One region of the Macrococcus equipercicus genome, then DNA from elsewhere that is predicted to be linked to it. Evidence: a T-box and tRNA genes for the amino acid it is inferred to sense, from the RefSeq annotation. Region 1 holds a T-box; the other holds one or more tRNA genes.

Evidence for each region. The T-box of region 1 lies ahead of serS (serine--tRNA ligase). A T-box ahead of a tRNA ligase gene usually reads a tRNA of that ligase, here a tRNA-Ser.
Region 2: it has a tRNA-Ser gene. The T-box ahead of serS (serine--tRNA ligase) is inferred to sense a tRNA for this amino acid. The anticodon was not compared.

The regions. Positions count from the first base shown of each region.
Region 1 is NZ_CP073809.1:11,992-15,400, forward strand. Features, by position in the region: gene gyrA (DNA gyrase subunit A) at 1-263, shown strand, start outside; gene KFV11_RS00055 (NAD(P)H-hydrate dehydratase) at 324-1,133, opposite strand; T-box leader at 1,225-1,409, shown strand; gene serS (serine--tRNA ligase) at 1,463-2,737, shown strand; gene KFV11_RS00065 (YceI family protein) at 2,908-3,409, shown strand, end outside.
Region 2 is NZ_CP073809.1:1,656,901-1,660,309, reverse strand. Features, by position in the region: gene lplA (lipoate--protein ligase) at 57-1,037, shown strand; gene KFV11_RS08710 (IDEAL domain-containing protein) at 1,112-1,321, opposite strand; gene KFV11_RS08705 (competence protein ComK) at 1,527-2,102, shown strand; tRNA gene KFV11_RS08700 (tRNA-Asn) at 2,183-2,257, shown strand; tRNA gene KFV11_RS08695 (tRNA-Ser) at 2,260-2,347, shown strand; tRNA gene KFV11_RS08690 (tRNA-Glu) at 2,580-2,654, shown strand; tRNA gene KFV11_RS08685 (tRNA-Met) at 2,722-2,795, shown strand; tRNA gene KFV11_RS08680 (tRNA-Asp) at 2,800-2,872, shown strand; tRNA gene KFV11_RS08675 (tRNA-Phe) at 2,883-2,955, shown strand; tRNA gene KFV11_RS08670 (tRNA-His) at 2,968-3,040, shown strand; tRNA gene KFV11_RS08665 (tRNA-Gly) at 3,046-3,119, shown strand; tRNA gene KFV11_RS08660 (tRNA-Asn) at 3,127-3,201, shown strand; tRNA gene KFV11_RS08655 (tRNA-Glu) at 3,202-3,273, shown strand; tRNA gene KFV11_RS08650 (tRNA-Ser) at 3,314-3,402, shown strand.

The DNA.
Region 1 (3,409 bases):
TCATCATTCGTCTTGATGTCAATGATATTTCTCAGAACGGGCGCGGCGCACAAGGCGTGAAGCTGATTCGTCTTGGTGAAGGGCAGCATGTCGCAACTGTCGCTAAAGTTGAGAAAGATTTTGACAGGGAAGAAGAAATCATTGAGCCTGAAGATGGTCATTTAGTCGGAACAGTTGATACTGTCGACGAAGAGCCTGAAGAAGATATTTTCGTAGATAGCGGAGATGTTGAGACGATGGATCACTTAAAAGAAGACTATTAATGCTATACAGCAAACGAGCCCGGATAATTATCCGGACTCGTTTTTTAGTTCATAAAGCAGTTATTCTTCCAGCTGCTTCATCATATAAGGAATTTCATCGATAATTTTTGAAGCCGGGATAACATACATGTCCTGTGCCAGCTTATCACCGATTTTACTATGAATATATACGGCGTTCTTAATAGCATCCTCGATTTCAAACTGACCGACGAAGCTTGCGAGAATACCTGCTAATGTATCTCCCATGCCGCCTGAGGCCATAGCGGGGTTCCCCTTTTCGATGCGATAGTCACCGGAAGTCAAGTAAAGCTCTGTATTATGTTTTTTCAGCACGACTTGAACACCAAGTGAATCTGCAGCCGCTCTATTACGCTCTGGGGTCTGCTCGTCAATTTGAATACCGCTCAGCCGTTCCCATTCTTTCTGATGCGGCGTGAAGATGACATTGCAGTCGGGCAGTGGATGGCGCAGTTTGCTCAAGATAGTAATGGCATCCCCGTCAATGATGACGGTCTGGTGATTTTGAATATGCTGGAAGAGGAAAGTCAGCGTATTATTGCCCTGGAAATCAAGCCCGAGCCCAGGCCCGATTAAAATACAGTCGGCGTCCGCGACAAGTTTACTGAGGCGCTTAATATCTGCCAGATCACTGACCATCGCTTCCGGACAGCGAGAATGAAGTGCTGTATGGTTCGTCTGATGGGTAACGACCGTCGTTAATCCGCCACCGCTGTAGACACAGGCACGAGCACTCAGCATAATAGAGCCGCCCATGTTCTGATTACCACCGATTAATAGAATACGGCCGTAGTCTCCTTTATGTGACTCATTTTCTCTTTGCGGAATGCTGATCTGTGAAATAGTTTCCATGATTGTCTCCTTTGGTCTGAATACAGATAGTCTAACAGATTCAGTTGCACATCTAAAGGTGATTTGATAAGATAAGGTTAATTACATAGTCTATTACCCTGGAATAAGTAATTTCTAACGTATTTCAAAGAGAGTCAGTGGCTGGTGAAAACTGATGAATACAGGAGATGAAATCTATCCGGATGAAGCGGGTAATCGGTCTAACCGTTATGTTAATGGAGTGAACAGCTTAGGCTGTTAATTAGGGTGGCAACGCGTAAATACCACGTCCCTTGTACAGGGACGTGGTATTTTTTTGTTCCCGAAAATACACATTAGGAGGCACTATTATGTTAGATATTAAATTATTTAGAACAGAACCAGATTTAGTTAAACAGAAGCTGGAAATGCGGAGCTTCGATGCGGCGGTCGTCGACGAGATTCTTGAGCTCGACAAACAATCACGCGACTTAACAGTTCAAACGGAAGAACTGAAAGCAAAGCGTAATAAAGCAAGTGAAGACATTGCACTGAAAAAACGTAATAAGGAAAATGCAGATGAAGCGATTGCAGCGATGCGTCAAGTCGGCGAAGACATTAAAGCTATCGATGACCAGTTGAACAGCGTGAGCGCAGAACTGCGTGACCGCTTAGTGAGACTACCGAACTTAGTAAGCGATGAAACGCCGGCAGGAAAAGACGAAGATGACAACGTAGAAGTCCGTAAATGGGGCGAACCGCGTGCCTTTGACTTTGAGGCGAAAGCACACTGGGATATTATTGATGACTTGAAAATGGCTGATTTTGAACGAGCAGCGAAAGTATCCGGCGCACGCTTTGTCTTCCTGACTAAAGACGGAGCAAGACTTGAACGTGCCTTAATGAACTTCATGCTTGATATGCATACGACACAGCACGGTTATCAGGAAATGGTGACACCGCAGCTTGTGAATGCAGCATCTATGTTCGGCACAGGTCAGCTGCCTAAGTTTGAGGAAGATCTGTTCAAAGTAGAAAAAGAAGGCTTCTATACGATTCCGACTTCAGAAGTACCACTCACGAACTATTATCGTGATGAAATAATGGATGCTGAATTGTTCCCGGTAAAGTTCACAGCACAGACTGCATGTTTCCGATCTGAAGCAGGGTCAGCCGGTCGTGACACACGTGGTTTAATTCGTATGCACCAGTTCAACAAAGTGGAGATGGTCCGCTATGAATTGCCTGAGAACTCTTATGCAGCGCTTGAAGAGATGACGCAGCATGCAGAGAAAGTACTGCAGACATTGAACATTCCTTATCGTACGATTGCCTTATGTGCCGGCGATATCGGTTTCGGTGCTGCCAAAACGTATGACATTGAAGTATGGCTGCCGAGCTATAATGCATATAAAGAAATCAGCTCATGCTCTAACATGACAGATTTTCAGGCAAGACGTGCCAACATCCGCTTCAAGCGCGACAAAAACAGCAAAACAGCATATGTTCATACATTGAATGGTTCAGGACTTGCAGTCGGCCGGACATTTGCAGCGATTGTCGAGAACTATCAAAATGCAGACGGTACTATTACAGTTCCTGAAGCATTAGTGCCTTATATGGGCGGCCAGACAGTGATTAAATAAACAATTCTTATATTAAAAGAACGTGTACAGAGATAATATCTTCTGTATACGTTTTTTGTTAAGATTGTAAAAAACATATTAATATATTATTTATACTTTACTATATTAATTATATCTGATATATTAATTATATAAAATAAAAATTTATCTTAGAAAGAGGTTATCAAGCAATGACAAACTTTAAATTAGATCCGAATCACAGCTCTATTGAGTTCTCTATCAAACATTTAATGGTTTCAAAAGTAAAAGGGGAGTTCACTGATTACGACGTTCAGGCGACTGGAGATATTAACGACTTATCTACTGTTCAAGTGACAGCAGCAGTGACAGTAGATTCTATCGATACGAATAACAGCGACCGTGATGGTCACTTAAAATCAGCTGATTTCTTCGATATCGAGCAGTATCCTGAAATTAAATTCGTTTCTTCTGCTGTTTCAGAAACATCTGTAACCGGTGAATTAACGATTAAAGATGTGACACACACTGAAACATTCGATGTTGAATTCAACGGTGTTCAAAAAAATCCGATGACTGGTGGAAATGTGACCGGCTTCATCGTATCAGGGAAAATCAACCGCGAGAAATACGGCATTACTTGGAATCAGGCGCTTGAATCAGGCGGCGTAATGGTCGGTAAAGACGTTAAGTTTGAAGCAGGTATTGAACTTG
Region 2 (3,409 bases), 500 kb from region 1:
CTACACTATAAATCTTTATTCATATTGAATGATTTACGATTTAAAGGAGGATGACTATGAAGTTCATTAGCAATAATAATATTACAGACCCGGCCATTAACCTGGCGATGGAAGAGTACGTGCTGACGAATTTAATGGATGATTCATATTTTCTGTTCTATATTAATGAGCCTTCCATCATTATCGGCAAAAACCAGAACACATATGCTGAAGTCAATCAGGCCTATGTCGATGAACATCATATCCATGTCATCCGTCGTATTTCCGGAGGTGGGGCCGTTTATCATGACCTCGGCAACTTAAACTTCAGTTTTGTCACGCAGGCAGACGAGGACAGCTTTCACAACTTCAAGCGCTTTACGATGCCGATTGTCGAAGCGCTGAATGAGATGGGTGTCGCAGCTGAACTGTCCGGTCGTAATGACCTGCAGGTCGGCGAGCGCAAAATTTCCGGCAATGCGATGTTCCAGTCTAAGAATAGAATGTTTTCACACGGGACGCTCATGCTGAACAGTGATGTGGAAGAAGTCGTCCGCAGTCTGACAGTGAATGAGGAGAAGCTGATCACTAAAGGTATCCGTTCCATCCGGTCACGTGTAGCCAACATCAGTGAGTTTCTAGACGAGCCGATTACGATTGAAGATTTCAAAGTGCGCCTGCTTGATCATATATTTGAAGGTCATGTCGAAGAATATAAATTGACAGATGAAGACTGGGAAGCTATCCATCAGTTAAGCCGGAAGAAATATCAGACGTTCGAATGGAACTACGGTAAGAACCCGCAGTACAACTATGAAGTCCGTCAGAAGTTTCCAGGGGGTCTGCTCGAGCTGAAGATGAACGTCAGAAAAGGAATGATTGACGAGATCAGAATTTTCGGGGATTTCTTCGGTGTCGGAGAGATCACAGACATAGAACAGCGGCTGATTGGTGTGCCGCATCAGAAGCAGGCCGTTGCGGACAAACTGCAAGATATTGACTTTGCGCATTACTTCGGCCGTGTCACGAAAGAAGAGTTTTTAAGTTTATTGTCATAATAAAAAGATGTTAGTCATTTCAAAGTTGAAGTGAATAACATCTTTTTTATTGGTAATGATGATAGCAGGTCAATTTAATTGTCCTCCAGCTGTTTTAGAGCATTTGTATAAGTAAGAAAGGCGGTTTCATCGTGGTCGAGCAGTGCTTGGTCGATGAGCTGGCTGTACTCAGCTTTCTGATGTGTTTTAAGGACATCATCGATCAGTAAGTCGATATATAGATTGTTCAAATTGCTGACAAAAGTCTCAAGACCATTTTGTTTAACTTGTGAATAATGGTTCATTGGAAATCCCTCCTAGATATGATTTGTCTAAGTATAAATTAACTATACCCAAAAAACAATGAATATTCAGAATATTTGATAATAATATGTTGTTATTTTATACTGATGTTTTAAAATGATGTAAAAATTGTAAAACTAAACGAAATGTTAACTAGAATATAGCCGAATATATTATAATTAACATCATATAACAACTTACTATTTGATGGAGGACTGTATGACAGGCGCCCGTTATATTATTCATGAAACGACGATGTATATCCGGCCGGTAATCATTGACGACTGTATTTATTCTGAAGTGAAAGAATATGAACAACCTGTATTTATCATCAATCATCAACCGCTGGAACTGATTGAACAGTCATGCTATTTCTATAACACCACTTATAGTGCACGCAAAGAAAAGACGAGAATCGTGGCGGACATCTGTCAGAAGCCTCCGATTGTGCTCAAGCCTGAGACAGGGACGTATTTTTTTCCGAGTCACAGCGACCGCGTAAAAGAAATGCACTGGTTCAACCTCGATATGATCAAGTATTACCGTAAAGGTAAATATAATGATACTGAGATATGCTTTGATGATGGCAGTGTGATAGCAGTGCCGACCAGCTACTATATTATCAATACCCAGTTTCTGCATGCCGTTAAACTTGAATATTGTTTGAGAACGAAAGCGCAGAAGAAAGTAGAAATGATGCGGCGGGAAGCCGAAATGAGGCAGACGTACACAAATATATATGAATTATTAGCCATGTATGCACTGCTGGAACGGCAGGTGTAAATCTTCCATAAAAAAATTTACTGAAAAACCTTGTAATATTAAGTGGAGTTGATATAATAATATTTGTTCATTAAAACTAATCCACAGTAGCTCAGTGGTAGAGCTATCGGCTGTTAACCGATCGGTCGTAGGTTCGAGTCCTACCTGTGGAGCCATTGGAGATGTACTCAAGTGGCTGAAGAGGCGCCCCTGCTAAGGGTGTAGGTCGGGTAACCGGCGCGAGAGTTCAAATCTCTCCATCTCCGTAACGAAAACCATCACTTATGTGATGGTTTTTTTTAGGTTAACAGTACAACAGGACACTGTGCATTATACTTTTAACTAGCAGATTGATCTCTAATGCTGACCGGCACAGCTGACGAGGATGGTGTGATAACTTAAGGCAGTGAACAACAGCATGATAAAAGTGAAAATGATTGTAAATAAGGTGTTGACGTCTTTACAGATTATTTATATACTAAAAAAGTCCTTAAATGAGGCCCCTTGGTCAAGCGGTTAAGACACCGCCCTTTCACGGCGGTAACACGGGTTCGAATCCCGTAGGGGTCACCATTTACACTTTTTACTTATTGACTCATTGCATTTACAAATGATATATTTGAAAAGTACTTTTTATTGACGCGGGATGGAGCAGTCTGGTAGCTCGTCGGGCTCATAACCCGAAGGTCGGTGGTTCAAATCCGCCTCCCGCAACTAAGGTCCCGTGGTGTAGCGGTTAACATGCCTGCCTGTCACGCAGGAGATCGCCGGTTCGATCCCGGTCGGGACCGCTTTTTTTTTGGCTCAGTAGCTCAGTCGGTAGAGCAATGGATTGAAAATCCATGTGTCGGCGGTTCGATTCCGTCCTGAGCCATCTTTTTCTATGGCGATTGTGGCGAAGTGGTTAACGCACCGGATTGTGGTTCCGGCATTCGTGGGTTCGATTCCCATCAGTCGCCCCTGTGCGGGTGTAGTTAAATGGTATAACCTCAGCCTTCCAAGCTGATGTCGTCGGTTCGATTCCGATCACCCGCTCCATTGTTGTTCCACAGTAGCTCAGTGGTAGAGCTATCGGCTGTTAACCGATCGGTCGTAGGTTCGAGTCCTACCTGTGGAGCCAGGCCCCTTGGTCAAGCGGTTAAGACACCGCCCTTTCACGGCGGTAACACGGGTTCGAATCCCGTAGGGGTCATACAATCAGAGGTGAAATATCGCTTCTGATTTTTTAATATGGAGGGTTGTCCGAGCTGGCCGAAGGAGCACGCCTGGAAAGTGTGTAAACGTCACAAGCGTTTCGAGGGTTCGAATCCCTTGCCCTCCGTTAATCC